2 regions of the Rouxiella badensis genome follow, and region 1 is predicted to be linked to the other one. Evidence: predicted binding sites of a transcription regulator. Region 1 holds the regulator's gene; the other holds the start of a gene.
The links. The regulator Fur, encoded in region 1, represses iron uptake genes when iron is present. The targets are predictions, from matches to a motif close to ATAATAATGAGAACNACTATCAA.
Positions count from the first base shown of each region.

Region 2: O1V65_RS01760 (Nramp family divalent metal transporter) is a predicted target of Fur. The motif match lies at 12,764-12,786, and genes of this name have one in related genera.

Region 1 covers NZ_CP114062.1:2,873,410-2,888,816, reverse strand. Annotated here, with positions in the region: gene nagE (N-acetylglucosamine-specific PTS transporter subunit IIBC) at 1-731, shown strand, start outside; gene glnS (glutamine--tRNA ligase) at 956-2,626, shown strand; gene fur (ferric iron uptake transcriptional regulator) at 2,777-3,223, opposite strand; gene fldA (flavodoxin FldA) at 3,465-3,992, opposite strand; gene ybfE (LexA regulated protein) at 4,335-4,616, opposite strand; gene ybfF (esterase) at 4,899-5,678, opposite strand; gene seqA (replication initiation negative regulator SeqA) at 5,902-6,432, shown strand; gene pgm (phosphoglucomutase (alpha-D-glucose-1,6-bisphosphate-dependent)) at 6,456-8,099, shown strand; gene O1V65_RS13350 (PadR family transcriptional regulator) at 8,280-8,969, shown strand; gene kdpE (two-component system response regulator KdpE) at 8,959-9,648, opposite strand; gene kdpD (two-component system sensor histidine kinase KdpD) at 9,629-12,364, opposite strand; gene kdpC (potassium-transporting ATPase subunit KdpC) at 12,392-12,988, opposite strand; gene kdpB (potassium-transporting ATPase subunit KdpB) at 13,019-15,085, opposite strand; gene kdpA (potassium-transporting ATPase subunit KdpA) at 15,135-15,407, opposite strand, start outside.
Region 2 covers NZ_CP114062.1:320,115-335,521, forward strand. Annotated here, with positions in the region: gene O1V65_RS01670 (LysR family transcriptional regulator) at 1-912, shown strand, start outside; gene O1V65_RS01675 (nucleotidyltransferase family protein) at 895-1,440, opposite strand; gene eat (ethanolamine permease) at 1,687-3,096, shown strand; gene O1V65_RS01685 (ethanolamine ammonia-lyase subunit EutB) at 3,117-4,502, shown strand; gene eutC (ethanolamine ammonia-lyase subunit EutC) at 4,505-5,302, shown strand; gene O1V65_RS01695 (glutamine amidotransferase) at 5,329-6,096, opposite strand; RNA gene O1V65_RS01700 (RtT sRNA) at 6,711-6,836, opposite strand; RNA gene O1V65_RS01705 (RtT sRNA) at 6,914-7,039, opposite strand; tRNA gene O1V65_RS01710 (tRNA-Lys) at 7,118-7,193, opposite strand; tRNA gene O1V65_RS01715 (tRNA-Val) at 7,238-7,313, opposite strand; tRNA gene O1V65_RS01720 (tRNA-Val) at 7,352-7,427, opposite strand; tRNA gene O1V65_RS01725 (tRNA-Val) at 7,469-7,544, opposite strand; tRNA gene O1V65_RS01730 (tRNA-Val) at 7,586-7,661, opposite strand; gene gltX (glutamate--tRNA ligase) at 8,175-9,590, shown strand; gene O1V65_RS01740 (formate/nitrite transporter family protein) at 9,679-10,476, opposite strand; tRNA gene O1V65_RS01745 (tRNA-Ala) at 10,861-10,936, shown strand; tRNA gene O1V65_RS01750 (tRNA-Ala) at 11,013-11,088, shown strand; gene O1V65_RS01755 (NupC/NupG family nucleoside CNT transporter) at 11,214-12,401, opposite strand; gene O1V65_RS01760 (Nramp family divalent metal transporter) at 12,833-14,062, shown strand; gene O1V65_RS01765 (tyrosine-protein phosphatase) at 14,138-15,407, opposite strand, start outside.

The sequences.
Region 1 (15,407 bases):
GCATCGACGCCTGTATCACCCGCCTGCGTCTTAACGTCAAAGACTCTTCGCTGGTGGACGATGGGTTGGCCAAACGCCTCGGCGCATCAGGCGTTATCCGTCTTAACAAACAAAGCGTGCAGGTGATTGTGGGAACCCGCGCCGAGATTATCGCCGGTGCGATGCGCACGGTGATGACTACCGGTCCGGTTGCCGCCGCTGCTGCACCGGCCACGGCCGCGCCGGTTGCCGCCGTGAAGCCTCAGGCGGTACCCAACGCGCCGAAGCCTGTGCTGGAAACGCTGGTGTCACCTATCACCGGTGAGGTCGTTGCACTCGCTCAGGTGCCTGACGAAGCCTTCGCCAGCGGCGCGGTAGGTGAAGGCCTGGCGATTCGTCCAACGCAGAAAACCGTGGTTGCTCCGGCCAATGGCGTGGTAGTGAAAATCTTTAACACCAATCACGCGTTCTGCCTCGAAACTGAATCCGGTGCCGAAGTGGTGGTCCACATTGGTCTGGACACTGTCGCGCTTAACGGTCAAGGCTTTACCCGTTTGGTGGAAGAAGGGGCAACCGTTAAGGCCGGTCAACCGGTGCTGGAGCTGGATCTGGACTATCTGAACGGCAATGCACGCTCTATGATAAGCCCGGTGGTGGTTAGTAATATGGAAGACTATTCGGGTCTGACCCTGCTGGCCGGTGAGTCGGTGGTGGCAGGCGAGAGCAAACTGTTCGAGATCCACGCGAAGTAAGGTTGGCCGTTTGTTGTGAAAAAAGGCGAGAGTCGTTAAAAATCGCAGCGGGAAGGGAGCAATCTCTTCCCGTTTTTTGTTTTTAGCGCCTGTGTCCGTGGCTTTACGGTAAAAATATTTTTAATAGTTTCAAATTTGGCACTTAAGGGTTGTTTCCCGACGTGGCTTGTTGGAACATATGCGGTTAGTCTTTCGAGCTTTCGTTCGCGTAGAGGAATTGAACAATGAGTGAGGCTGAAGCCCGCCCAACAAATTTTATCCGTCAGATTATTGATGAAGATCTGGCATCGGGAAAACACGCTTCTGTCGTGACCCGTTTCCCGCCTGAGCCCAATGGTTATTTGCACATTGGCCACGCAAAATCGATCTGCCTGAACTTTGGCATCGCTCAAGACTATCAGGGTCAATGCAACCTGCGTTTTGACGATACCAACCCGGTGAAAGAAGATATCGAATTCGTCGAGTCTATTAAAAAAGACGTTCAGTGGCTTGGTTTCGAGTGGAGCGGTGAGGTTCATTACTCTTCCGACTATTTTGATCAACTGCACCACTACGCGGTCGAGCTTATTCAGAAAGGCCTGGCCTATGTCGATGAGCTTTCGCCAGAGCAGATCCGCGAATACCGCGGTAACCTGACTGCACCAGGTAAAAACAGCCCGTTCCGCGACCGTACCGTCGAGGAGAACCTCGCGCTGTTTGCTAAAATGCGTAACGGCGAGTTCGCCGAGGGCACCGCGTGCCTGCGCGCCAAGATTGACATGGCGTCACCGTTCTTCGTGATGCGTGACCCGGTACTGTACCGCATCAAGTTTGCAGACCATCACCAGACTGGCAACAAGTGGTGCATCTACCCAATGTACGATTTCACCCACTGCATTTCCGATGCGCTGGAAGGGATCACCCACTCACTGTGTACGCTGGAGTTCCAGGACAACCGCCGTCTGTACGACTGGGTATTGGATAACATCACCATTCCTTGCCATCCGCGTCAGTACGAGTTCTCTCGCCTGAACCTCGAATACGCCATCATGTCCAAGCGCAAGCTGAGCCTGCTGGTGACCGAGAAGATTGTTGAAGGCTGGGACGACCCGCGTATGCCAACGGTTTCCGGTCTGCGTCGCCGTGGCTATACCGCCAAGTCTATTCGCGAATTCTGCCGTCGTATCGGCGTGACCAAGCAGGACAACAACGTCGAAATGGCGGCGCTGGAATCCTGTATCCGTGATGACCTCAACGAGAATGCACCGCGTGCAATGGCCGTCATTAACCCGGTTAAAGTGATCATCGAGAACTTTGCCGGCGATGCGGTTCAGTGGGTTCAAATGCCTAATCACCCGAGCAAGCCAGAAATGGGCTCACGTGACGTGCCGTTTACCGCTGAAATTTACATCGATCAGGCTGACTTCCGCGAAGAGGCCAATAAGCAGTACAAGCGTCTGGTGCTGGGAAAAGAAGTCCGCCTGCGCAATGCCTACGTGATTAAAGCAGAACGCATCGAGAAAGACGCCGAAGGCAATATCACGACGATTTTCTGTCGCTATGACGTGGATACCCTGAGTAAAGATCCTGCCGATGGCCGCAAGGTTAAAGGTGTGATCCACTGGGTTTCTGCTTCAGAAGGCAAGCCTGCTGAGTTCCGCCTGTATGACCGTCTGTTCAGCGTAGCGAACCCGGGTCAGGCGGAAGACTTCCTGACCACCATCAACCCAGAGTCTCTGGTCATCGCCAACGGTTTTGTTGAGCCGAGCCTGGCGAATGCAGAGGTTGGTGTGAGCCTGCAGTTTGAGCGTGAAGGTTACTTCTGCGCCGACAGCACTTACTCTACCGCCGAGCACCTGGTGTTTAACCGCACCGTGGGGCTGCGCGACAACTGGGAAAGTAAGCCAGTCGCATAATTGATGCGCTGACTTAATTGAAAACGCAGCCATTGGCTGCGTTTTTTTATGCCTGAATCTTAAACCGCAGGCATAAAAAAACCGCTTTTCAGCGGTCATTTTATTTCCAGCTCTGCTCTTATCCCTGAGAGACAGAACTTGGGCAAGGTATTAGCCTTTACCGTGCAGCGTTTCGTCTTCAATACAGTTGCCTGCTTCGCAGTGGCCGTAAAGATAGAGGCTGTGGTTGGTTAATTTGATGCCGTGGGTTTTTGCAATTTCACGCTGACGCGCTTCGATGTATTCGTCGCGGAATTCGATCACACGACCGCAGTCGAGGCAGATCAAGTGGTCATGGTGATGCTGCTGAGTCAGTTCAAATACAGACTTGCCGCCTTCAAAGTTGTGGCGGGTAACAATGCCGGCGTCGTCAAACTGGTTCAGGACACGGTAAACCGTGGCAAGACCAATTTCTTCGCCCATATCAATCAGTTCTTTGTACAAATCTTCCGCACTGACGTGATGACCTGCCGGGGCTTGCAACACTTCCAGGATTTTCAAGCGTGGAAGCGTGACCTTTAAGCCGGCTTTCTTCAGTGCGGTGTTGTTGTCAGTCATGCGGATTTAGTCCTGTCACTATGCTAATCACGTTAATGAAAACGGTGGGCTGTTCACAAAAATCGTTCCTGCCTGAATGTTGTTTCTCAAAAAGGCAGGAATAATAAAACCAGATACAGTAAGTGTACCTTGATACAGCTGAAAGTTACAATTTTGTGCGAGTTAAATTGTTAATTTCAGTGATAGTTTGGCCCTTTCAGGTTTAACCCTAATGATTCAGGGCCTTAGCCTTTGTGTGGGATTAACCGATAATCTCAGCGAGGCTCAACTCTTCACTAATTTGTTTAACCCAGGCGTCAACACGTTCGTTGGTCAGCTCTGGTTGACGGTCTTCGTCGATAGCCAAACCGATGAAATGCTTGTCGTCCGCCATGCCTTTAGACGCTTCGTAGTGGTAACCTTCGGTAGACCAATGTCCGACAATCACGGCGCCGCGTGGTTCAATAATATCGCGTACGGTGCCCATTGCGTCACAGAAGTACTCTGCGTAGTCTTCCTGGTCGCCGCAGCCGAACAGCGCAACCAGCTTGCCTTCAAAATCTATCTCTTCCAGCGTTGGGAAAAAATCGTCCCAGTCACACTGTGCTTCACCGTAATACCAGGTCGGGATACCGATCAGCAGAATATCGTATTTTTCCAGATCTTCTTTGCTGCTTTTGGCGATGTCCTGAACGTCAGCAACATCTTTACCCAACTGCTTCTGGATCATTTTTGCGATGTTTTCGGTGTTTCCGGTGTCGGAACCAAAGAAGATACCTACTACTGCCATAAGCTTATCTAACCTCTTGTTCTTTAATAGACTCAGAGAGTCTGCTTTTTCGTCCGCGGCGTGCGAGTCAATTTATGCAGGATGATAACAAACTCGGCGGAGAGAGAACATATTCTCATCCGCATCAGGCTGCGTGAATACCCCGTTGAAGCACGGATTTAGTGACGCCAATGTTAATGCGGACCTGTTTAGGATGCATACCCGTATTTTTGATGTGAATAGTTTATCGGGCAATTCAGGCAAGCGTTATCGCCTTTGTGTGCTCTGTTGCGGAAGTTTACAAGATGAAACGCTAACGGCGGGTAACCGAAAGAGTTACCCGCCCGCATCAGAATACGATGACTAGCTATCCTGACCGTTCAGATGTGACAGCAGCATCTGTTCAATCAGCTCGCTACGACTGATATTTTGTTGTTCCGCCAACTTGTTTAGCGCATCCACAGCTTCAGCATTGATCTTCAGCTCTACGCGACGTAAACCGTTGTTTTTGTCACGGCGAAGCTGATTACGCTTGTTAATCCTGAGCTGTTCATCGCGAGAAAGCGGATTTGTTTTTGGACGTCCCGGACGGCGATCGTCTGCGAACAGATCAAGCGTCGTGCGATCCAGTTGTTCTTTTGCCATAGGTAGCGGTACAACTAGGGAAGTTACATCGAAAAGCGACCTAAGCCCTTTTCAGATGAGATGGTTACACATTTCGGGTTAATAAACCCTAACCCAATTTACCTCAGGCGCGAGAAAAAACTGACCTGGCGCAGGGGCAAAATTACAGCGCGCAATCATACCCTAGCGTATACCCCTCCACAACGCCTAACTGCCTTGATTCAGCGCTAAGTTATTATGATTAGCCGTTTTTTTGAACAGTTGCGCGTGCGGCGGGAATATTTAGCGCGTCCTTGCGCAGGATCACGCATCAATGAAACGAGAGATGGCGCGCAACACCGCCTCCGGCTTCTCGGCATGAACCCAGTGTCCGCTCCCCGCGACCACGTGGGCGCGGGCTTTTGGAAACTGTCGTGCGATGTCGTCGCGATATTCGTCCTGAACGTAAGGCGATAATCCACCGCGAATAAACAGCGCCGGATGTGGCCAGGCGGGCACCTCGGCCCAGCCAACAATGTTGGCGTACTCGGCCAGCAATACCGGCACGTTGAAACGCCATTCGCCCTGCGAAAAGGACTTGAGCAGGAACTGAATAACGCCGTCCTCCTTTATATATTCGTGCATGAGCCGAGTTGCGCCTGCGCGGTCCTTGATGCCAGCTTCTGTGACGGCGTTGAGTGCGGCAAAGATTTCGTCATGGCGGCGAGTTTTATAATCCACCGGCGCTATATCGATAATCACCAGCTTGTCGACTCGCTCTGGCGCTAAGGCGGTCAGCGCCATTGCGGCTTTGCCCCCCATCGAGTGACCTATGACGATCGCCTTGTCGATACCGGCGTCGTCGAGCGTGTCGCGGAGATCCTCGGCCATCGCCCGATAGGTCATGACCGGTGAACGTTCGGAGAGCCCGTGATTACGCAAATCTACCTGTAGCACACTATGCTGTTGTTTTAGGGATCGCGCTAATACGCCGAGATTGTCCAGCGTGCCAAACAGGCCGTGAATAAGCAGGATGGGCAACGCGGTCGATTCTGCGGATTCAGAGTGTTGCAGTCGATAATGTAATTTCATGGCAGAGTCCATTAGACATTTATTACAGGTAAGGATCTCATTAGGTTATCATGAGTCACAGAAGATTTTCTGTCAGATACCTGAGTGGGATACAGCAAAGCACGCGCCGGGTAAGAGTTGGATATAAGGTTTTGTCTGCTTTTTGAATATTGAGGCGATTTCGCCTTTTTGTTTGCGCAGTTTAATTTGTATAATCCTTTGAATAAATTAAGTAGAAAAACAGTACTGGATAAAGATGAAAACGATTGAGGTTGATGAAGAGCTTTACCGCTATATCGCGAGCCACACGCAGCATATCGGTGAAAGTGCATCAGACATTTTACGGCGGATGCTTAAATTTTCTGCCGGCCAGGAAGTGCAGGCCAAAGCCAGCGTGGCACCCGCAGAGAAAACGGCCGTTGCCACCAATACACCGCGCGATCGCGTACGTGCCGTGCGTGAACTGATGTTATCCGATGAGTATGCCGAGCAGACCAAGGCGGTTAACCGCTTCATGCTTATCCTGACTACCCTGTATACGCTCAGCCCGAAAGAATTTGCGGTTGCGACCGAGTCTTTACGTGGTCGTACTCGCACTTATTTTGCTGGTGACCAGCAAACGTTGCTGCAAAACGGTATTCATACCAAGCCAAAACATGTTCCAGGAACCCCTTATTGGGTCATTACCAATACGAATACAGGCCGTAAACGCAGCATGATTGAACACATCATGCAATTGATGCAGTTCCCAGCCGAACTGACCGATAAAGTTTGCGGCACCCTTTAAAAAAGCATTAGGGAGAAATGCCAGTGGCTAACAACCCCCGCGCAGGGCAACCTGCTCAGCAAAGCGATTTGATTAACGTTGCACAACTTACGTCGCAGTATTATGTGCTGCAGCCAGATCCGTCCAACAGCGCTCACGCGGTAAAATTCGGTACTTCTGGTCATCGCGGCAGCGCCGGACGCCACAGCTTCAACGAATCTCATATTCTGGCTATCGCTCAGGCTATCGCTGAAGTACGCAAAGAGCAGGGAACCACCGGTCCATGTTACGTAGGTAAAGACACCCACGCGCTGTCTGAACCGGCATTTATTTCCGTGCTGGAAGTGCTGACTGCCAACGGCGTTGACGTCATTGTGCAGGAAGACAACGGTTTCACCCCAACGCCTGCGGTGTCGCACGCGATTCTGACCCATAACAAAAAGGGCGGCGCGCTGGCGGACGGTATTGTTATCACGCCATCACATAACCCACCGGAAGACGGCGGGATCAAGTACAACCCAACCAACGGCGGTCCAGCCGATACTGACCTGACCTCTGTGATTGAAAAGCGCGCCAACGCGCTGATTGCAGAAGGCCTGAAAGGCGTTAAGCGCCAGTCTCTGGACAAAGCCTGGCAGGGTCAGCACCTCGTCGAACAAGACTTGGTGCAGCCTTACGTTGAAGACCTGGTCAACATTATCGACATTCCGGCCATACAGAAAGCAGGCCTGAAACTCGGTGTTGATCCACTCGGCGGTTCTGGTATCACTTACTGGAAACGTATTGCCGAGCACTACAACCTGGACCTGACGCTGGTAAACGACTCTGTCGACCAGACCTTCCGTTTCATGCATCTCGACCACGACGGCGTGATCCGCATGGACTGCTCGTCTGAATTCGCAATGGGCGGTTTATTGGCGCTGAAAGACAAGTTCGATTTGGCGTTCGCCAACGACCCTGACTACGACCGCCACGGCATCGTAACGCCTGCGGGTCTGATGAACCCGAACCACTATCTGGCGGTGGCGATCAACTACCTGTTCCAGCATCGTCCACAGTGGGGCGCTGACGTCGCGGTAGGTAAAACGCTGGTATCCAGCGCGATGATTGACCGCGTGGTTGCTGACCTTGGCCGTAAACTGGTCGAAGTGCCGGTGGGCTTCAAATGGTTCGTAGACGGTCTGTTCGACGGCAGCTTTGGTTTCGGCGGTGAAGAAAGCGCCGGTGCGTCCTTCCTGCGTTTCGACGGTACGCCTTGGTCAACCGACAAAGACGGGATCATTATGTGCCTGCTGGCGGCAGAAATCACCGCCGTGACCGGCAAGAACCCGCAGGAGCACTACAACGAACTGGCCGCACGCTTCGGTGCGCCGAGCTATAACCGTATTCAGGCTCCAGCCACCCACGCGCAGAAAGCCGCGCTCTCCAAGCTCTCCCCAGAGCAAGTCAAGGCCGACACGCTAGCGGGTGACCCGATTACCGATCGCCTGACCAAGGCTCCGGGCAACGGCGCGTCTATCGGTGGTCTGAAAGTCATCACCAAAAACGGCTGGTTTGCCGCGCGCCCATCCGGTACTGAAGAAGCTTACAAGATCTACTGTGAAAGCTTCCTGGGTGCCGAGCACCGCGAAAAAATCGAGAAAGAAGCCGTGGATATCGTCAGCAAAGTCCTTGCCGACGCGAAGTAATTCCCGAACGCTTTTCGCAATCTCAATCAAAGCGCTGTTTATACAGCGCTTTTTTTATGCTCAAAATTCTGTGTTGAAAAAGATATATCTAAATTTGTATAAAACCTTGTCATTGAGCGAAAGTCGATCTACTTTAGATATATCGAAACTATTTCGATATATCTAAAGAGAGGAATATTTATGTTTGCTAAATTTATGGAAGGCCGCCATCGCGGTCACGGTGACCGACTCCGCCGCCATGGCGGAGAAAGGGATGAACGCACAGAGTTTGCGGGTCGTCATCGCGGCGGAAGGCATGCTGCGATGGGCGAAGAGCGTGGAGAAGGGCGTGGCGAGAGACGTTCGCGTCGCGGTGGCGGTCGTGGTGAGAGAATGCAGCGCCTGTTTGAACATGGCGATCTGCGTCTGGTGCTGCTGGCCATGGTGGCGAAGAAACCGAGCCACGGTTATGAGCTGATTAAGGCGATTGAAGAGGCGTCATCCGGCCTTTACGTCCCGAGTCCGGGGGTTATCTATCCGACCTTGACGCTGCTTGAAGAGCAGGATTTCCTTGAGCCGCTGGTCAGTGATAACGGCCGTAAAAGCTATCGTTTGACAGCGGCGGGTCAGGAAGAACTGTCGGCACATCAGGCGGTGGTTGACGCTATCTTTGCGCGACTGGCGAGACGTGAAAAACGCCGCGAGCATGGGAGCAACCTGGCGGAAGGCATTGCTGACAGCATGAACCGTCTGCGCAGCGTACTGCGAGGCAACGTGATGCGTGACGACCTCAGCCCTGAGCAGGTGGAACGGGTCAACGCGACCTTGTTGAAAGCAGCAGAAATTATCGAGGCTGAATTCGCCGCTATTGACGCCGAGCTTAAGGCATAAAACGATAGCCGACGCCGGTTTCTGTCAACAAATGACGCGGCCGGGTGGCGTCCTGTTCCAGTTTTTGCCGTAAATGGCCCATATAAATACGCAAATAGTGGCTGTGTTCCACGTAGTTCGGGCCCCAGACGTGGCTGAGCAACTGCCTTTGCGTAATGACTTTCCCGCTGTTCGCCAGCAGTTCGGCCAGCAGACGGAATTCGATCGGCGTGAGATGCAAGTCTTCTCCGGCACGCTGTACGCGTCGGTTAATTAAATCGACGGTCACGTCGGCAAACGTAATCAGTGGGCTTTCTTGCTGACCTCCTGCGTGACGGCGCAGCGCAACGCGAACCCGCGCCAGCAGTTCCCCAACGCCAAAAGGCTTGGTCAGAAAATCGTCCGCGCCCGCATCGAGCGCGGCAATCTTGTCTTCTTCGCTGGTGCGGGCCGACAACACGATGATCGGAATACTGCTCCAGTGACGAAGGTCGCGGATATACTCCAGCCCGTCGCCGTCCGGCAGGCCAAGGTCGAGAATCACCAGGTCGGGCTTACGCGTCCCGGCCTCAATCAGCCCACGTTGCAGCGTTTCGCTCTCGAAAACTTTCATGCCTTCCCCCTCCAACGCCGTGCGAACGAAGCGTCGGATCTCTTTTTCGTCTTCAACAATCAGAATATTAATCGGGGACACGATCAGTTTCGCCTATGGAGTCAGTGGGTTCGATGGATTCGATATCGGGTAATTTTTCCAACGGCAGCATAAAGCTAAAGGTGGCCCCCCCCTGCGGGTTGTTCTCTGCCCAGATGCGTCCGTTGTGTACGTCAATAATGGCATGACAAATCGCTAACCCCAAGCCCACGCCCGGAATGGCCGATTCTTTATTGCCGCGCGAAAACTTCTCGAAAATCTGCCGTTCGCCACCGGCCATAATTCCTGGACCGTTGTCTGAGACATCAACCTCGACCCAGTCCTCGCTGGTCCGCGCTTTGATAACGATTTTTGCCTGCGAACCGGCATACTTGTGGGCATTTTCCAGCAGATTGATAAACACCCGCTCAATCAGGCTGGCGTCGCAGTTGACCAACAGCATCTCTTCGGGCAAATCCACCGTTATCTGATGGTTGCTGAGCATCGGCTCGAGCATACGCAGCGCGCTGCCAATGATTTCTTCAACCGATTGCCACTCCTTACGCAAATTGAAGCCGCCTGACTGGATGCGCGCCATATCGAGCAAATTATTGACCAGCCTTGTGGTGCTCAGCACCTGCTGACGAATCTGGTTAGCCTGCGGCGCATAGGCCGATCCTTCGCTGGCCAGGTCCAGCGTGAGAATTTCGGCCTGGCCGAACAGCACGGTCAATGGGGTTCGCAGGTCGTGGGAGAGGGCAGACAGCAGCGAGTTGCGCAGCTGTTCGCGTTCGGTCTCCAGCCGTGCGCTTTCGGCCGTCGCCGTCAGTTGGAGGCGTTCTAGCGCGTTGGCTATCAATACGGTGAAGGTTTGCAACAGGCGCTGTTGCTCGGGCACCATCAGTTGGCGCACGTTGGGGGGCTCTACCGCCAGCAGGCCGAGGGATTTCCCCGACGCGACCAGCGGCAGCAGTTGATAAGGCACGCCCGGCAGCGTATCGGTGCCTGCCCCGGCCGGAGACTGTTTGTCGAAGCTCCAGCGGGCAATCGCCTCGTCGACGGCAATCGACAGGCCTGCGGCAAGATCTCCCTGCTGGAAATTCAGCGTACCCTCGGCGTGCTGCTGCGGTAACAGCACGGCGGCCTTGGCCTGCAGCGTGGTTGAAATAAAATGACGACTGGTTTGCGCCACTGCCTCGGGGGTCATTGCCTGACTCAGCCCTTTGGACATTTCATACAAATGCCGCGCCCGTTTTTCGCGATGACGCGCGATCCGCGCCTGATAGCGCACCCCGGCGGTGAGATTACCGATCAGTACGCCAACGATAAGCATTACGGCGAAGGTCAGTAAATACTGGGCGTCGGTGACGGCAAAAGAGCCGCGTGGCTCGACCAGAAACAGGTCAAAGCTGGCGACATTGATAACCGCTGCCAGCACCGACGGCCAGCGCCCGTAGAACAGCGCCGTCAGTACCACGCCAAGCAGATAGACCATAATCAGGTTGGCAGGATCGAAATAGGGATACAGAAACTGTGAGATAAAGGTGATGAGCGCGCAAAGCGCCACCGCCACCGCGCAGCCCTGTAATTGACGGCGAAATCGCTCGCTGAAGGTGCGGGAGTCTTGATCTCGCCGCGAACTTACCGGCGCGGCTTCCTCGAGGCTGACTATCAGCAGGTCGAGCTCGGGACCGATTTTTGCCAGCCGGTCGGTGATGCTTGCGCCCCATTTGAAGCGCTGCTCTTTGCGACGCCCCATAACAATCTTGCCCAGATGATGCTCGCGGGCGTAACGCAGGATAGCCTGTTCCTCCTGCGGGTCGGACAGCGTGGCGGTCTCGGCACCCAGCTCCTGCGCCAGCTTGAGAGCACGAAGGATGGCCCGGCGCTGGCCTTCAGGCAGGCGATGCAGACGTGGCGTCTCGACGTAAACCGCGTGCCAGACGCAGCCAAGCCGTGCGGCGAGTCGTGCCGCTACCCTGACCAGCTTCTCGTTCCCACCGCTGTGACCGATGCACAGCAGCAGGGCGTCGCGGGTATGCCAGACACGCTCCTTGCCCTGCGTGTCGCGGAATTCACGCATCTGGTCATCGACCCTGTCGGCCGTGCGGCGCAGAGACAGTTCGCGCAGGGCGATGAGATTGCCTTTGCGGAAGAAGTGCTCGATAGCGCGTTCAGCCTGACCGGGGATATAAACCTTGCCCTCTTTCAGGCGCTGACGCAGGTCGTCTGGCGGCAGGTCGACCAGCACCACTTCATCCGCCTGGTCGAACACATGATCGGGCACGGTTTCACGAATAATGATGCCGGTAACGCCGCTGACGACGTCATTGAGGCTTTCAATATGCTGTACGTTGACGGTGGTAAAGACGTCGATACCGGCGTCGAGCAGTTCCTCGACGTCCTGCCAGCGTTTCGGATGACGTGAGCCTATTACGTTGCTATGCGCCAGTTCATCCATCAGGATTAGGGCAGGGTGGCGGGCCAGCGCGGCGTCGAGGTCAAACTCGCTGAGCTGACGACCGCGATGAGTAATGCGTTTGGGGGATAAAAGGTCTAACCCAGGCAACATGGCCTGGGTTTCTTTGCGTCCGTGGGTTTCGACGACGCCGACCATCACGTCTAATCCGGTCGCGCGCAACCGCTGCGCCTCTTGCAGCATGGCGTAGGTTTTCCCTACGCCCGCACAGGCGCCGAAGAAGATTTTGAGCTGACCCCGCGGCTTCTCGTTTGCCAGCGCGAGAAGGCTGTCCGGGTCAGGCCGTTGACTGTCGTCGTCTACCATAAACATGTCTTCTTATTGTTGAGGTCATCACTTTTGTGAGGTCAACGCATCCAGTGCCAGATTCAGTTGCAGCACGTTGACCACCGGTTGTCCGGTAAAGCCCAGCACAGGTGCACTGGTGTTTTCGCCAATCAGTTTATTGACCTGATCCAGCGTCAGTTTTCTCGCCGCTGCCACGCGCTGGGCCTGCCAGTTGGCAGCCTCAACGCTGATATGCGGGTCGAGTCCGCTGGCTGATGAAGTCACCAGATCGACCGGCACCTGAGGCGCACTCTGCGGATTGGCCGCACGCAGCGCTGCCACGCGTTCAGCCACGGCTTTATCCAGCGCCGGATTGCTAACTGCAAGATTGCTGCCTGAGGACGCCATCGCATTATAGGCGCTATCCGAGGTGGCGGAAGGGCGTCCCCAAAAATAATCAGGTCGGGAAAAAGATTGCCCAATCAACGCTGAACCCACCGGTTTCCCCGCCTCAAAAATCAGTGAGCCCTGCGCCTGCGAACGGAAGACCAGCGCCGACAGACCAGTGGTCAGCAGCGGATACGCTACGCCGGTAACCAGCGTAAACAGCACCAGCAGCACCAGCGAGGGGCGAAGATAGCGATGACGAATTGCGTTAGTCATTTTATATTCCTTCATTCTTTATCGGGCCGCTTAGGCCATGTGCAGCACAGTGAGGATCAGGTCAATCAGCTTGATACCGACGAACGGCACGAGCAGCCCCCCGACCCCGTAAATCCACAGGTTACGGCGCAGCAGCGATGCGGCACTCATTGGCCTGTAGCTCACCCCTTTCAGCGCCAGCGGGATCAGAAACACAATCACCAGTGCGTTGAAAATAACCGCCGACATAATCGCCGAGGCGGGGGAGTGCAGGTGCATCACGTTCAGCGCATTGAGCTGTGGATACGTTGCCGCAAACGCCGCCGGGATGATGGCGAAGTATTTCGCCACGTCGTTGGCGATGCTGAAGGTGGTCAGCGATCCACGAGTCATCAACATCTGTTTACCGATATGCACCACTTCAATCAGCTTGGTCGGGTTGGAGTCCAAATCGACCATGTTGCCTGCCTCTTTGGCGGCCTGCGTACCGGAGTTCATGGCAACGGCCACGTCGGCCTGCGCCAGCGCCGGGGCGTCGTTGGTCCCGTCGCCGGTCATCGCGACCAGACGGCCTTCGCTCTGATACTGGCGGATAAGCGCCAGTTTAGCTTCCGGTGTGGCCTCCGACAGGAAGTCATCTACCCCAGCCTCGGCGGCAATAGCGGCGGCGGTCAGGCGGTTATCACCGGTTATCATCACCGTCTTGATGCCCATCTTGCGCAGCTCGGCAAAACGTTCCTTGATACCGCCTTTAACGATGTCTTTCAGCTCGACGACGCCCAGTACGCGCGCACCGTCGGCCACGACCAGCGGAGTTCCGCCTTTGCGTGCGACCGTTTCGACCAGGCCTTCAACGGCGGGCGGGAAGTGGCCCTGATTCGACTCGACGTGACGGCGAATAGCGTCAACGGCCCCTTTGCGGATCATTCTTTCACCGACGTTGACGCCGCTCATGCGGGTCTGCGCCGAGAAGGGCACAAAGGTGGCATTCAGCGAATTCAGATCGCGTTCACGCAGGTTAAAGCGCTGTTTCGCCAGCACGACGATGCTGCGGCCTTCCGGCGTTTCGTCCGCCAGTGAAGAGATCTGCGCGGCGTCGGCCAGCTCCTGTTCACTCACCTGAGGCGCCGGTAAAAATTGTGCTGCCTGACGGTTACCGAGCGTGATGGTACCGGTCTTGTCGAGCAACAGTACGTCGACGTCACCGGCTGCCTCGACGGCGCGACCGCTGGTGGCTATCACGTTCGCCTCCAGCATGCGGCTCATGCCCGCCACACCGATGGCCGACAGCAGGCCCCCGATGGTGGTTGGGATCAGGCACACCAGCAGCGCGACCAGCACGGTGATTGTGACCGGTGTCCCGGCATGGCTGGCGTCGACGCTAAACAGCGAGAACGGATACAGCGTGGCGGTCGCCAGCACGAATACCAGCGTCAGCGCCACCAGAAGAATGGTCAGCGCGACCTCGTTCGGTGTCTTGCGGCGTTTTGCGCCTTCAACCATGGCAATCATCCGGTCAAGGAAGGTTTCGCCTGGGTTGACGGTGCACTCGACAATCAGCCAGTCGGACAGCACACGTGTACCGCCGGTTACCGAGGAGAAGTCACCGCCGGACTCGCGAATAACCGGGGCAGACTCACCGGTGATGGCGCTTTCATCTACCGACGCTCCGCCAATCAGTACCTCGCCGTCGCACGGCACGGTATCACCGGCTTCAATCAGCACATAGTCGCCTTTGCGCAGGCTGTCTGCGGCCACTTTGATCGGCGGTGACTCAGGGCGCGCCTCGTAAAGTTTCTTCGCCCAGCTGGTTTTCTGTACGCCTTTCAGGCTCTCGGCCTGCGCCTTGCTGCGGCCTTCCGCCAGCGCTTCGGCAAAGTTGGCAAACAGCACGGTAAACCACAGCCACAGGGAGACGCTGCCGGTAAAGGCGGCGCTGCCCTCGGTTTTACCCATCAAAATCGCCAGCCAAATCAGCGTGGTGAGGATACTGCCCAGATACACCACGAACATCACCGGGTTACGCCACTGTACGCGTGGATCCAGTTTTTTCACTGCATCCAGCGTCGCGGTACGGATTAGCCGGGGTTCAAACAGGGCACGTTGTTTGCGAGTCATCGTATTCTCTCTTTAACATCTGTTGTGCAAATCATGTTTGGCGTAGAAATCAGTGCGCCAGCCACACTTGTAAATGCTCAGCTACCGGACCCAGCGCCAGCGCCGGAATAAAGGTCAACGCACCGACCAGCAGGATGGTGCCGATCAGCAGGCCGATAAACAGCGGGCCAGCGGTCGGAAGTGTGCCGTTGCCTGCGGACTGACGTTTTTTGGCGACCAGCGATCCGGCGATGGCCAGCACCGGAAGAATCACCCCAAAGCGGCCGAAGAACATGGTCACGGCCAGCGACAGGTTGTAGAACGGTGTGTTAACGCTCAGTCC
Region 2 (15,407 bases), 2.5 Mb from region 1:
CAGCTCAAAATTTTTATCGCCGTGGCGCGCTATGGCAGCTTTAGTCGCACCGGCGAGGTCATCGGACTCAGCCAGTCGGCAATAAGCCACAGCATTAAAGAGCTGGAAAGCGAGATGGGCGTGCGACTGCTCGACCGCACCACGCGCGAGGTTGCGCTGACAGACGCCGGTCGCCGTCTGGCAAACCGCGTTGAACCGTTGCTCGATGAACTGCACGCCATGTTGCTGGATACCCGAAGTTTTGGCACCGAGCAGAATGGACGGGTGCGCATCGCCTCGAGCCAGACCATCTCTGCACATTTGATGCCGCAGTGTATCGCCAGCGGTGAAGAGAAATTCCCAGATATTCAGATCTTACTTAGGGATCAGACCCAACAGTTGGTGCTGAACAGCGTGCGTAATGCGGAGGTCGATTTCGGTATTGTCATCGATCCCGGTTACAGCACCGATCTCGACACGGAAGTCATTCTCCATGAGCCTTTCCTGCTGCTTTGTCATCAGGATAACCCCTTTGCGGCGATGAAAGAGGTACCTTGGTTAGCGTTGAACAACGCGCGTCTGGTATTGCAGGACTACTCCTCAGGCAGCCGTCAGCTGATCGATAAAGCGATGGCGGATTTCTCTGTAAAAACTCAGGTGGTACAGGAAATAGGTCATCCGGCGACGCTGTTTCCGATGGTTGAGGCGGGGATTGGAATCAGCGTGCTGCCGGCGCTGGCACTGCCACTGCCGTCGGGTAGCAGGCTGGCCGTAAGGCCGCTGGTGCCTGAGGTGAACCGCGCACTGATGCTAGTCAAACGTAAAAATCGCTCTCTGACGCCCGCCGCACGGGCAATCTGGGAGGTCGTCAAGCATCAGGCGCAGGTGCTGACCGACAAACGCAAGATTTACGGCTTAAATCTTGATTCTTAAGCTCGGCCATATACCGGTCCAGTTTTTCGTCCTGGCGCGCTCCAGCAGAACGGTGGGAGCGCCGTGTTTCGGGTTAGCGCTGATGGTGAAATCAAACAGGCTTTCGACGCCAAGCGGCGCAACCAGCTCAAGCTTGTCGTTGTCATTCAGGCGAACGCCGACCGCCGTTTCGATTTCTACCCAGTAGCTGATGGCGTCGCTGCTTGAGCGATAAGGTTCACGCCCATATTTCACGTGCATACGGGCCTGATTTTTCACCGACCACGGCAGGTGGGGCGCAAGTGCATCAAGGCGTTGCTCGTAAAGCTTATCCGCCTCGGCGCTAAGCTCTTTCGGGTTGAAATACACAACGTCGATGTCGTTAAGCGGGGTATTTTGCGGATGCTTATGCAGGCGATCCCAAACCAGATTACGCACAAACCCTGCCGCCAGGCACCAGTCGTTTAGCGCTAGCGTTCGTGCTGTACGCAACGCTGCCATGCGCTGATCGTCTTGCGCTATCCATTCGATGATTTGCTGCTCTGACATCCGGTTTCTCCCTGATTTTTTCCTGATTTTATCTTAGCAGAGCCGGACTTCAGGCTAATGAAGTTTAGCGGCTTTGCTATGCCGAAAAATTTATACGCACCTTTTAGGACGAAGCCTTTCTTATGCCGCGCCAAAATGAGGCAAAGGGCGACAAGTCGGCGACTAATGCCTATAAAAATCAGGCCCTTTCAGGTTGGTATAACCTTTGCAGCATCAAGGGTCACTACACCGTTGGGGAACCCTATCATGCAGAATAAAAAAGTCGCACCGGTTTTAAAACGCACGTTAGGCAGCTTCCATCTTTGGGGCATCGCCGTCGGGCTGGTCATTTCAGGTGAATACTTTGGCTGGAGCTACGGTTGGGCGCAGGCCGGAACGCTGGGCTTTATGATTACCGCACTGGTTATAGCCGCCATGTACTGTGCTTTCATCTTCAGCTTTACCGAGCTGACCACCTCTATTCCTCATGCTGGCGGACCCTTTGCCTATGCCTATCGCGCGTTTGGTCCAACGGGCGGCTTTATTGCCGGATTCGCTACGCTGGTTGAATTCGTCTTCGCGCCGCCTGCTATCGCGATGGCGATCGGGGCTTATCTTAACGTGCAGTTTCCGACCATCGATCCTAAATGGGTCGCGTTAGGGGCTTATCTGGTGTTTATGGCGCTAAACATTATCGGCGTCAGCATCGCTGCGACCTTTGAGCTGCTGGTCACGCTGCTGGCGATTTTCGAGCTGCTGGTGTTTATGGGCGTGGTCGCGCCAGGCTTTGAGATCTCTCACTTTACCCACGGCGGATGGGCGGGAAGCGACAGTTTTAGCCCGGCGTCATTTTCAGGCATGTTTGCGGCTATCCCTTTTGCCATCTGGTTCTTTCTGGCGATTGAAGGTGCCTCGATGGCGGCAGAAGAAGCCAAAGATCCGCAGCGTACCATTCCCAAGGCCTTTATTGGCGGCATTCTGACGCTCACCGTTCTCGCGCTCGGCGTGATGCTGTTTGCCGGTGGCGTGGGTGACTGGAGCAAGCTCGCCAATATTAACGATCCGTTGCCGCAGGCGATGAAGCTCATCGTGGGTAATAACAGCGGCTGGCTGCATATGCTGGTGTGGTTGGGATTATTCGGCCTGATCGCATCCTTCCATGGCATCATCATGGGCTATTCCCGACAGATATTTGCGCTGGCCCGTGCGGGGTATTTGCCTAAAAGGCTGGCCTCGGTCAATGCCCGTTTTCAGACGCCGCATCTGGGCATTATTGCCGGTGGCGTGGTGGGTATCGCGGCGATTTTCTCCGATCGGCTGATTGTCATCGGCGGCCAACCGTTGACGGCGAATATCGTCACCATGTCGGTGTTTGGCGCTATCGTGATGTACATCATTTCGATGGCCGCGCTGTTCAAGCTGCGCCGCAGCGAGCCGAAGCTGATTCGTCCGTTCCGAGCGCCGTTTTATCCCTTTGCACCCGCGCTGGCGCTGGTTCTGGCGATCGTTTGTCTGGCAGCTATGATCTACTACAACACCTTACTGTTTTTGATTTTTGCCGTCATGATGTTGCTGGCCTACGCCTGGTTTCGCCTCACCCATCAGGCGCGCAGTAACGCAGAGAGTGACCCGCAGCTCAGAGGGCTGAAACCGACTCCGGTGAAAAGCGATAAATAACGGTCTTTCCAGGGAGTGTTATGTACCAGACGACATTAAGTCATCGAAGCTATCGGTTCCGCGATTTGCGTGAGCTGATGGCGAAGGCTTCACCGGCGCGGTCCGGTGACTATCTGGCCGAAGTCGCCGCCGAAAGCGCCGAGGAGCGCATGGCGGCGAAAATGGCGCTGGCCGCGCTGCCGCTGAAAGTATTTTTGCAGCAGGTACTGATTCCCTACGAAGACGATGAGGTGACGCGGCTAATCATCGACAGCCACGACGCCGCCGCGTTTGCCGAGATATCGCATCTGACGGTGGGCGACTTTCGCGACTGGTTGCTGAGTGAGACGACCGACTCGGTGGTGCTGGCACGGGTTGCCAAAGGCATCACGCCAGAAATGGCCGCCGCCGTCAGCAAGTTGATGCGCAATCAGGACCTGATTCTGGTCGCCAAAAAGTGTCGGGTCATCACCCGTTTTCGCAATACTATCGGCCTGCCGGGACACATGAGCGTGCGCCTGCAACCGAATCATCCGACCGATAATTTACAGGGCATCGCGGCCAGCATGCTCGACGGTCTGCTTTATGGCTCCGGCGATGCGGTGATCGGCATTAATCCGGCCAGCGACAGCCTGCCGCTGCTCGAGAACCTCAACTACATGCTCGATGACGTCATTAGTCGTTTCGAGATCCCGACTCAGTCGTGCATCCTCACGCACGTCACTAACACGATTAGGCTGGTGGAGCGGGGTGCACCGGTAGATTTGGTATTCCAGTCGATTGCGGGCAGCGAGGCGGCTAACAGCGGCTTCGGCATCAATTTGGCCATACTCGAAGAGGCCCAGCAGGCAGCGCTCAGCCTCAAACGCGGTACGCTGGGCGACAACGTGATGTACTTCGAGACCGGGCAAGGCAGCTGTCTGTCGGCCAATGCGCACTTTGGCGTGGATCAGCAGACCTGCGAGGCGCGCGCCTATGCCATTGCCCGTCGCTTTTCACCGCTGCTGGTTAACACGGTGGTGGGTTTTATCGGGCCCGAATATCTCTATGACGGCAAGCAGATTATTCGTGCCGGACTGGAGGACCACTTCTGCGGCAAGCTGCTTGGCGTACCGCTTGGCTGTGACGTGTGCTACACCAACCATGCTGAAGCGGATCAGGACGATATGGACACGCTGCTCACTCTGCTTGGCACCGCTGGATTAACCTTCCTGATTGGCGTGCCGGGCGCCGACGACATTATGCTCAACTATCAGAGCACCTCATTTCACGATGCGCTCTACATCCGTGAACTGCTAGGCCTTAAACATGCCCCGGAATTCGCGGTATGGCTGGAAAAAATGAAGATAATCGATGGTGCCGGCAGGCTATGCGATACCCGCGCATCGCACCCATTGCTGAGCCAGCTGCCGCAGCTGGGAGGATGACCATGAGTAAAGAAGATAAACAGGCGCTTCAGCTGGTACATCCGAATCCCTGGGAGGCGCTGCGCAAGTTTACGGCGGCAAGAATTGCGCTCGGGCGGTCCGGTGCGAGCCTGCCAACCGATGAGGTGCTGCGTTTTGGCATGGCGCATGCGCAGGCGCGTGACGCTGTGCATCAGCCTTTTAACAGCGAGGAGTTGGAGCCTGAATTGCAGGCGTTGGGCCTTAAAACATTACGTGTCGACAGCGCCGCGTCGGATCGCACCACCTATCTTTGTCGCCCCGATCTCGGCCGCAAGCTTTCGCCTGCCAGCCGCGAGTTTTTGCAGTCATTGCCGGAAAATCCCGCCGATCTGGTGCTGGTCGTCGCCGATGGGCTGTCGTCTAAGGCGGTACATCGGCAGGCGGTGCCCCTCATCAAAGCGCTGTTACCGTATTTGTCACCGCTGGGGCTGAGCCTGGGGCCGGTGGTGTTAGCGCACCAGTCACGGGTGGCGCTGGGTGATGATATTGCGGAAGTGATGAAGGCGAGGGCGGTGGCGATTTTGATTGGTGAACGTCCTGGTCTGTCGTCGCCCGACAGCCTGGGTATTTACATGACCTGGGGACCGCATACGCGGCGGAGGGAGTCGGAGAGAAACTGCATCTCTAATGTTCGTCCCGAAGGGCTGGACTACCCGCAGGCTGCGTTCAAACTCGCGTGGTTATTGGAGCAGGCGTTTCACCGTCAGCTTTCAGGAGTGAATCTCAAAGATGAGAGCGATAATCCGGCTTTGCAGGGGAAAGTCGTTTTCATCAACTGACTTTCCCCCTTACTTCACTGTGAGGGTTACTTGAGGCGGGTAAGCCAGCCCAGACAGTTTTTCCACAGCTGGTCATAACCCGGCCACTGAATAAATTCACCTGGTACCCAGTGCGGGCCGATGTCAGAGGTCCAGACCAGTGAGCGGCCCTCGCCGTAAGTGCCGCTCACGAGCAGTGGGTGCCCACCTTCGTCATCGGGTAGGGTAGCCAGCACTTCAGCACCTTCTTTGAGCACAACCTCATTAGCGCCGAGCAGCAGCGGCCATTTACCGTCGATGCCTTGCAGGACAGGATGATCCTTTGGCGCAGTGATCTTCGCCGAGAATCCTTCCGGGATCTCCAGACGATCGTCGTAGGGCAGGCAGGTGACCGGCAACGCTTCTTCGACCGGCGTATTGCGCCAGCGCGCCTTGCCATCGATCCCCTGAAACGAGAAGTAACCGCCGATCATCATTAGGCCACCGCCTTCTGCGGTCCACTGACGTAGTAGTTTGAGGCGATTGGGCATCGGTTTGCTGTGCATCCACACGGCTGGGGGCAGGAGCAGGGAATTAGCGCCAATATCTGACAGAATAATCGCATCAAAGGCTTTTAGTCCCTCGAGATCGAACGGCAGTTTCTCGACAACTTCATGGGCGGGCATATAGGTGAGCTCAAATTCGGTATTTTCGAGCGCTTTGACCAGTGGTTCGGCACCTAAATGAAATGTCACGCTGCCAAACTGATCGAATCCTTTGTAATGGGTCGCCGAACTGACCCAGCTTTCACCTAACAACAGCACGCGTTTGCTCATGTTACTTTCCCCGGATGAATGGCTGATACTAGGTTGATAACAAAGTAAACCGGTTTAGTAAAGCGGTATAGTGGTGGATCTTTAATCGCTAATGGGGGTTTTTTAGGTCAAGGGCACGCGCCTTGCGCGCTGGGCGCTGGCCCAGACCAGTCAAGGGGCCTTCCCAGGCCAAGGCCCCTTGGAACCCCACGCCTTGTTATCGGTGCATGTGTCTTGCCAGCCGATGAGTTTGTTCCAGATGCTTGCGCACGTGGCGTGGTCCCGCGCCGCCCCGAATCCGCCAACCAGCTTCTAAACAAAAACCGGCAACCTTGCGGTCAAATCCACGCTCGGTCTAACGGCGGGATTTTTTTGTTTGTTCTTTGCTGCATCAGCAACGGTAAATTTTATGTCTTTTCTATGGCGGATTCACATTGGCGGATCCAGGACGGCGCTGAGCGGAGGGAGAAAGACGCGTTTGGCTTTCGAGCAAAGCGAAGGGACCGCAGAGCGGCGCGGCCTACGCCACGCTTCGTGTCACTGGAAAGCACTTAAAACACGAGCGGCGACACGTATAATTATTCAGTGGCGCTAAAACGCAAAAAACGCCCATTAGGCGCTTTTTTCTTACTAAGTGGTGGGTCGTGCGGGATTGATTCGGCCTTTGGCCTCTCCCTGCGGGCAACGCGTTCGCGTTGTCGTCTCGCTTCGCTCGGCTCGAACCTGAACGCAGCTTCTCACCCACACTCCCAGCGGAATCTGCTCGTATAGAGTCGGTAAATTATTCAGTGGCGCTAAAACGCAAAAAACGCCCGTTAGGCGCTTTTTTCTTACTAAGTGGTGGGTCGTGCGGGATTGATTCGGCCTTTGGCCTCTCCCTGCGGGCAACGCGTTCGCGTTGTCGTCTCGCTTCGCTCGGCTCGAACCTGAACGCAGCTTCTCACCCACACGACGCGCGGGATCTGCTGCTTTAGAGCTAGGGAATAATTTCTCAGACCCTGAAACGCAAAAAACGCCCGTTAGGCGCTTTTTTCTTACTAAGTGGTGGGTCGTGCGGGATTCGAACCTGCGACCAATTGATTAAAAGTCAACTGCTCTACCAACTGAGCTAACGACCCACTGTTTAGTAACTGTCTTTACTGCTTGTTCAGTTTGCCAGAAGTGGTGGGCGATGACGGGCTCGAACCGCCGACCCCCTCCGTGTAAAGGAGATGCTCTACCAACTGAGCTAATCGCCCACTTCTGAAAACTGTTTCGTAAGAAGCTTGCTGAGAAATGGTGGGCGATGACGGGCTCGAACCGCCGACCCCCTCCGTGTAAAGGAGATGCTCTACCAACTGAGCTAATCGCCCATTTCTCATTTCTTCTTACTGCACCATCACTCATTAAAGAGTGGTGGGCGATGACGGGCTCGAACCGCCGACCCCCTCCGTGTAAAGGAGATGCTCTACCAACTGAGCTAATCGCCCATCATAAGATGGCTTATCACAACGCGGTCACTCTTAAAGAGTGGTGGGCGATGACGGGCTCGAACCGCCGACCCCCTCCGTGTAAAGGAGATGCTCTACCAACTGAGCTAATCGCCCCCGTCGTGATGGAGTCGCATTATAGGGATAGTTCGAATTGAGTCAACGGTTTTTAAAAACAAAAATGACTGTTCGGCGCAAAACTAGACAAGACGCCAAAAAAGTATGCAGTGCAGACTAGTTCTTATGCATCAACGAGCTAAAAATAGCGTTTTTCCTGCGAAAGGCCATTAACGTTTTTGGGGAGTTAACCGCTTTTTACCAGACCCCCAGGCTCTGTTTTAAAGAAACTCCCCTTGTGGAATCCACTTTTTTGAGGAAATCGTCCTCCTGAAACGCTATTTTTTCTTGAAACACAAAGCAGAGAGGGGCGGTATGACCGTTTTTCTTTCTCTATCCGTTCAATTACCCATTCAATTGCCGGGTTCAACGTTGAGGATTCGAGGCAGAGTGATAGAATGACAGCCACTTTTACAACCATAGTTTTCTAATCAACAACTTTGGTTGTCGTATAAATGAGAGTCTCGTTTAGTCGCGACATCTATTTGAAACATAGTTAAGGCTGCTTCCCTGATGAAAATCAAAACCCGTTTTGCTCCCAGCCCAACTGGCTATCTGCACGTTGGCGGCGCTCGTACAGCACTTTACTCCTGGCTTTATGCTCGTAACCTGGGCGGCGAGTTTGTGTTACGTATAGAGGATACCGATCTGGAGCGTTCAACCCAGGCGGCCATTGACGCGATTATGGATGGCATGAACTGGCTGAACCTGGACTGGGATGAGGGTCCATATTTCCAGACCAAGCGTTTCGATCGCTACAATGCGGTTATTGATGAAATGCTGGAAAATGGCACGGCCTATAAATGCTACTGCTCCAAAGAACGTCTGGAAGCGCTGCGTGAAGAGCAAATGGCCAACAACGAGAAGCCTCGCTACGACGGGCGCTGCCGCGACAGTCATGAACATCACGCCGCAGACGAGCCTTGCGTTGTGCGTTTCCGCAACCCGCAGGAAGGATCGGTTATTTTCGACGACCAGATCCGTGGTCCGATCGAATTTAGCAACCTTGAGCTTGACGATCTGATCATCCGCCGTACCGACGGTGCCCCAACCTATAACTTCTGCGTTGTCGTCGATGACTGGGATATGGAAATCACTCACGTTATTCGTGGTGAAGACCATATCAATAATACCCCACGTCAGATAAACATTCTAAAAGCGCTGGGTGCGCCGGTACCCGTTTATGCGCACGTTTCCATGATTCTGGGCGACGACGGTAAAAAGTTGTCAAAACGTCATGGCGCAGTGGGCGTGATGCAGTATCGCGACGACGGCTACCTGCCAGAAGCGCTGCTGAACTATCTGGTGCGTCTGGGCTGGTCTCACGGCGATCAGGAAATCTTCAGCATTGACGAAATGAAAGCGCTGTTTAGTCTGGACAGCGTCAGCAAGTCTGCCAGCGCCTTTAATACCGAAAAGCTGCTGTGGCTGAACCACCATTACATCAACGCACTGCCGCCAGAATATGTGGCTACGCAACTGCAATGGCACATCGAGCAGCAGAACATCGACACCCGCAATGGCCCGGAGCTGTCTGCGCTGGTGAAACTGCTGGGTGAGCGTTGTAAAACGTTGAAAGAGATGGCCGAGTCTTGCCACTATTTCTACCAGGACTTCAGTGAGTTCGACGACGCAGCGGCGAAGAAACACCTGCGTCCGGTTGCGCGTCAGCCGCTTGAAGCCGTGCGTGCCAACCTGGCTGCCATCACCGACTGGACGCCTGAGAACGTGCACAACGCCATTCAGGGCACTGCCGACGAGCTGGGCGTTGGCATGGGTAAAGTGGGCATGCCACTGCGCGTTGCCGTGACCGGTGCCGGCATGTCTCCGGGCATGGACGTGACCGTGCACGCTATTGGTCAAAGCCGCACTTTGTCTCGTATCGATCAAGCGCTGGCCTATATCGCCGAGCGTGAAGCACAGCAATAAGCGTTAATAGACCTGAGGGTTGAATAACAAAAAGGCCAGCCGGATGCTCCGACTGGCCTTTCTTTTATCTATAGCCTGCTAAAACGGATTAACGAGACTGTGAGGTCGACTCGGCAGACGCCGCCGTTGGGCGATACGCCAGATAGTACATCAGGCCTACGAAGCCAGCGCCACCGACCGCGTTACCGAGGAACACGGCAACGAAGTTAGGGAAGTACTGCGACCAGCTCAGCGCACCCGCAAAGATGGCAGCCGGAATGATAAACATGTTGGCGACGACGTGCTGGAAGCCGATAGCGACGAACGCCATTACCGGGAACCACATTCCGATGACTTTCCCGCCCATCTCTTTACTGGCAAATGCCAGCCATACCGCCAGACATACCAGCCAGTTACAGCCGATACCGGAAATAAAGGAGTGCATAAAGTCTGCGTTAACCTTCGCCTGGGCAGTCGCCACGGTTTTCGCCAGGAATACGCCTTCCGTCATGCCCAGCACGTGACCAAAGAAGTAGGCCACCGCGATGCTGCCGATGAGGTTGGCAATAGTGACCCAGAACCAGTTGCGCACGACGGCAAACAGGCTGATTTGACGGGCGAACCAGGCCATTGGCAAGGTCATCATATTACCGGTCAGCAGTTCACCGCCGGCCAGCACGGTCAGGATAAGCCCAACCGGGAATACCGCTGCGCCGAGCAGACCGCCAAAAGAACCCCAGGATGCAGGCAGTGTCCCTACTACATGCAGGTCAAGCAGGAAGCCGATAGCAATAAAGGCACCCGCAAGAAAACCCAGGATTAATAAATTGGCGACGGACGCACGGCTTTTGCTCACTCCGGCCGCAACGGCGAGTGAAGCGATTTCTTTTGGTGCATACAAGGACATGAGTTTGCTCGAATAGAATGGTTATAGAGAAAAATTCTTAAGGATAGAGAAACCTGATAATGCAATAGAAGTCTATTATGAGAATTCTCCGAGGACAAGATGCGTTTTTAACCTTGTTAACGGTTGGTTAATGAAAGCATTAATAAGCCTGTGGAATTTTTTTCGCGCGCGCTCGGCGGCCCAGCCTTTTTCCTATTTTTCAACGGGAAGATAAGAAGGTCATGAAACGAACATAATGTGTCCGCTCAGGGTTAAAAATCGCTTTCGTGGCCGGTATTTGGCGGCTTTTTCAGCGCTTGATTACATAATCACATTTAGCCGTTGACAGCCTTGGCGGGGTTTCATATTATGCGCCCCGTTCACAAGATTTAATGTGTCTGGAACGGGGGTATAGCTCAGCTGGGAGAGCGCTTGCATGGCATGCAAGAGGTCAGCGGTTCGATCCCGCTTATCTCCACCAATCTTCTTCTCAGAGCAGGTTGGTCGTTTACATCTCCCCAAGATGTAGGCATAAGACAGTAAATCAGAACACCCGTGGGGGTATAGCTCAGCTGGGAGAGCGCTTGCATGGCATGCAAGAGGTCAGCGGTTCGATCCCGCTTATCTCCACCAAAATTAAAAGAACCCGCTTCGGCGGGTTTTTTGCTTTCTGTTTCCAGAAAACCCGCCTTGTAGCCTGAACGACGGGCACAAAAAAAGGCGCCGAAGCGCCTTCTTAAACCGCTTTTGTTGCGACGTTACGCCAGTACCAGACCCGCGATAGACGCAGACAGTACGCTCACCAGCGTTGAACCGTACAGCAGCTTCAGGCCGAAGCGTGAAACCACGTTACCCTGTTGCTCGTTCAGGCCTTTGATAGCCCCCGCCACGATACCGATTGACGAGAAGTTAGCAAAAGACACCAGGAAGACCGACAGGATACCCACACCGCGTGGCGACAGGTCGTGTGCGACTTTCTGCAGATCGAGCATAGCAACAAACTCGTTAGAAACCAGTTTGGTCGCCATGATGCTCCCCACCTGCAGTGCTTCACTGCTTGGCACGCCCATAATCCATGCGAATGGATAGAACACGTAACCCAACACGCCCTGGAAGCTGATGTGGAACACCGCGCTGAACAGAGCATTGAGGCAGGAGATCAGCGCGATAAAGCCAATCAGCATCGCCGCAACGATAATCGCTACTTTGAAACCTGCCAGAATGTATTCACCCAGCATTTCAAAAAAGCTCTGCCCTGCGTGGGTATTGGTCAGCTGCAGATCTTCCTCGCCATCAACCTTATAAGGGTTGATCAGCGACAGTACAATGAAGGTGCTGAACATGTTGAGGATCAGCGCGGCAACAACGTACTTGGGTTCCAGCATGGTCATGTAAGCGCCAACGATCGACATTGAAACCGTCGACATGGCGGTCGCTGCCATGGTGTACATGCGTTTTTCAGACATTTTGCCCAGAATATCTTTATACGCGATAAAGTTTTCTGATTGCCCCAGGATAAGCGAGCTGACGGCGTTAAAGGATTCCAGTTTTCCCATGCCGTTGATTTTAGACAAAATAGTACCGATGATGCGGATGAACACCGGCAGGATACGCACGTGCTGCAAAATACCAATCAGCGCCGAAATGAACACGATTGGGCACAGCACATTGAGGAAGAAGAACGCCAATCCTTTTTCGTTCATGCCTCCAAATACGAAACCCGTCCCTTCTGCTGCGAATTTTAATAATGTTTCAAACAAGTCTGAAAAGCCTTTTACGAAACCTAATCCAATTTCTGAATTAAGGAAGAAATAGGCTAATAAGACTTCAATGACCAATAGCTGAACAATGAAGCGAAAACGAATGTTTTTGCGATCACGGCTCACCAGTAAGGCCAGTACTGCGACAACGGCTAACGCTAAAACAAAGTGCAGTATTCGGGACATGTTTGCTCCAAATTTGAGGCAGGCAATATTTCGACGGTCATTTTATGTAACGCGTACACAAAAAATGTGATATGTATTGCAAATATAGGAATTAAGCCAAAAAAAAGCAACATTTCCAGCGACATAACACGAAAAGTCAAGATGTTAAGTAAACTACGCATTATTGGATTTTTTGTGCTAGCTTTAATACAGGCAGTAATACACCCAGCGTTTCCGTGGGGTTGAGTCCAGAGTATTCTAAAAATTCTGTATTCGGAAAGCGAGCCATCATTGAGTCTTTTGGCATCTAGCACATAAAACCTGCCGGTTCTTACGCTTCTTGCTTCCTGTCAGAGCAATAAACAACACCTTTCTAAATGCACTTGATAATCATTCTCAATTGATTATTATATTAGTATTAGAAAGCGTAAAAACTGTAAGGGTTAACTGATATGTTGAATAGCCGAGCTGAATCCTCCAGCCGTTCTTCCAGGAAGATAAAGCTTTCGTTAATGGGGCCTGCTTTCATCGCCGCCATTGGCTACATCGATCCCGGTAATTTCGCCACCAACATTCAGGCGGGTGCCTCCTACGGCTACCAGCTGCTTTGGGTTGTTGTCTGGGCAAACGTGATGGCTATGCTCATTCAGCTTATGTCCGCCAAACTGGGTATTGCCACCGGTAAAAACCTGGCAGAACACATTCGCGATCGCTTCCCACGTCCTGCGGTCTGGGCCTATTGGGTCCAGGCTGAAATTATCGCCATGGCTACCGATTTGGCCGAGTTTATCGGTGCGGCAATCGGCTTCAAACTGCTTTTAGGCGTCTCCCTGCTGCAAGGGGCGGTGCTCACGGGGATAGCGACCTTTATTATTCTTGGCCTGCAAAAACGCGGGCAAAAACCGCTTGAGCTGGTGATTGGCGGCCTGCTGCTGTTTGTGGCGCTGGCGTATATCGTCGAGCTGTTCTTCTCGCAGCCTAAAATGCTGGCGCTCGGCAAGGGCATGCTGACACCGAGCCTGCCGGACAGTAATTCCGTTTACCTCGCTGCCGGGGTACTGGGCGCGACCATTATGCCGCACGTAATTTATCTGCACTCATCGCTGACTCAGCGTTCGTCCAAAGACTCGAAAGAGCAGCGTTATTCTTCGACTAAGCTGGACGTGGCGATCGCCATGACTATTGCCGGTTTCGTTAATCTGGCGATGATGGCGACGGCAGCGGCGGCTTTCCACTTTAGTGGTCACAAGGGCATTAGCGAACTGGAGGAAGCCTACCTGACGCTGACGCCGCTGCTGGGTCATGCGGCGGCAACGACGTTTGGCCTGAGTCTGGTCGCTGCAGGGTTGTCCTCCACGGTCGTCGGTACGCTGGCAGGGCAGGTGGTGATGCAGGGCTTCGTGAAGTTTTACATTCCGCTGTGGGTGCGCCGCGCGGTCACCATGGCGCCATCGTTTATCGTGATTCTGCTTGGCATGGATGCGACCAGGATTCTGGTCTTGAGTCAGGTATTGCTGAGTTTTGGTATCGCGCTGGCGCTGTTACCGCTGCTGGCTTTTACCGGCAATCGCGAGCTGATGGGAGACATGACCAACTCAAGGCTGATGCAGTGGTCTGGGCGGGTGATTGTGCTGGTGGTAGTGAGTCTGAACTTCTATTTGCTGATCGGCATGCTGAAGTAGCGCGGCGATTATTCAGGTAAACACTAAAAAAGGGGCACTGAAAAGTGCCCCTTTTTGCATGCTGTTTAACCATAATCAAAATATGTAGCTGAGATTCAGACTGCCGCTGACCCCTTTGGTGTCGCCCGATCCCAGCGCGGCAACCTGTGCGCCAAGACTGACCGGGCCGTGGCTGGCGATAACGTTCAATCCGGCAGTGTAGAAGTTGTGGCTGTGATAAGACGAATCCTGTGTCACGCTGTAGCCGTAAAGTTCACCGCTGCTGCTGACCGTCGGATTACTGAAGTCGTGCTCATAGCCGAGGTTAACCGCAGGGGTGATAGCCCAGTTGCCTGCCTCTGAAGGACGGAAGGCGAACTTGAGGTTAGCGACGCCGCGGGTGCTGGTTTCGCTTGTGCGGTTCATGTCCAGCGCAAGTTCGCTGCCGCGCTCCTGGAAGGCGTCGAGTTTGAGATACGACACACGTCCTCCTACGGAAGGTTCCACGCGGACCCACCCAAGGTCACTAGCATAGCCCAGACGCAGCGTGCCGCCGACCAACTGACCTTCGGTGTCGCCCCATGCGGTGCCCAGACCGCCGCCCAGCTGGCGTTTACCGTTGTCATTGACCCATCCGGCGTTGACGTCCGCGGCTAAGAAGGCTCCGGCATCAAGGTTGTTGAACGCCAGTCGTCCGCCCGCGCCCACAAAGGTTAGATTGGTTTTCACCTCACCGCCCGCCGCGCCGACCGATCCCCGGTCATAGCCAAAGGTACCGTAGCCGCTGACGCGACTGTTGAAGCGCTGACCCAGCCCCATCATCACGCCTGTACTGTGTTCGTTGCTGCTGGAGGCCTGTGCGGATCCTCCTGTGCCGAGATAGCCGGAAAGCGCGGTTGCCCACAGGTTGCTTTCGCCGTCTTTCATGCGCGAACTGTCGGTATAAGGCGCAAGCGCATCGTCGAGCAGCGAGTTTTGACGAAGAAGGTAGCTTGAAGTATCGGCATAGACCTGACCGCCGACGGTCGACTGCACGCCGCCCAGCGTTCCGGCATCGATTGCCGACTGCAAATAGTAGTTATAGTTAGTGTAAGCACCAGAAAGACTGCTGTTTTGCAGTTCGTTAAGCAGCTCCGCACCTTCGGCGTCGTTGCCACGCATTCCCGCCTGTCCCGGCAGCGTTGAGTAGAGCACCATCTTGGCGCGCAGCACATAAATCGTGGCCTGCGAAAGACCCAGGCCCTCGGTCAAATAGTTTTGCATTGAGCCGTATTCTGCAATCACTTCATCAAATGCCGTGGTGAGATAGCTGGCTTCTACGGTGAGAAGCGGCGCGTAGATGGCGGCTTCGGCGGCGGGCATCGCG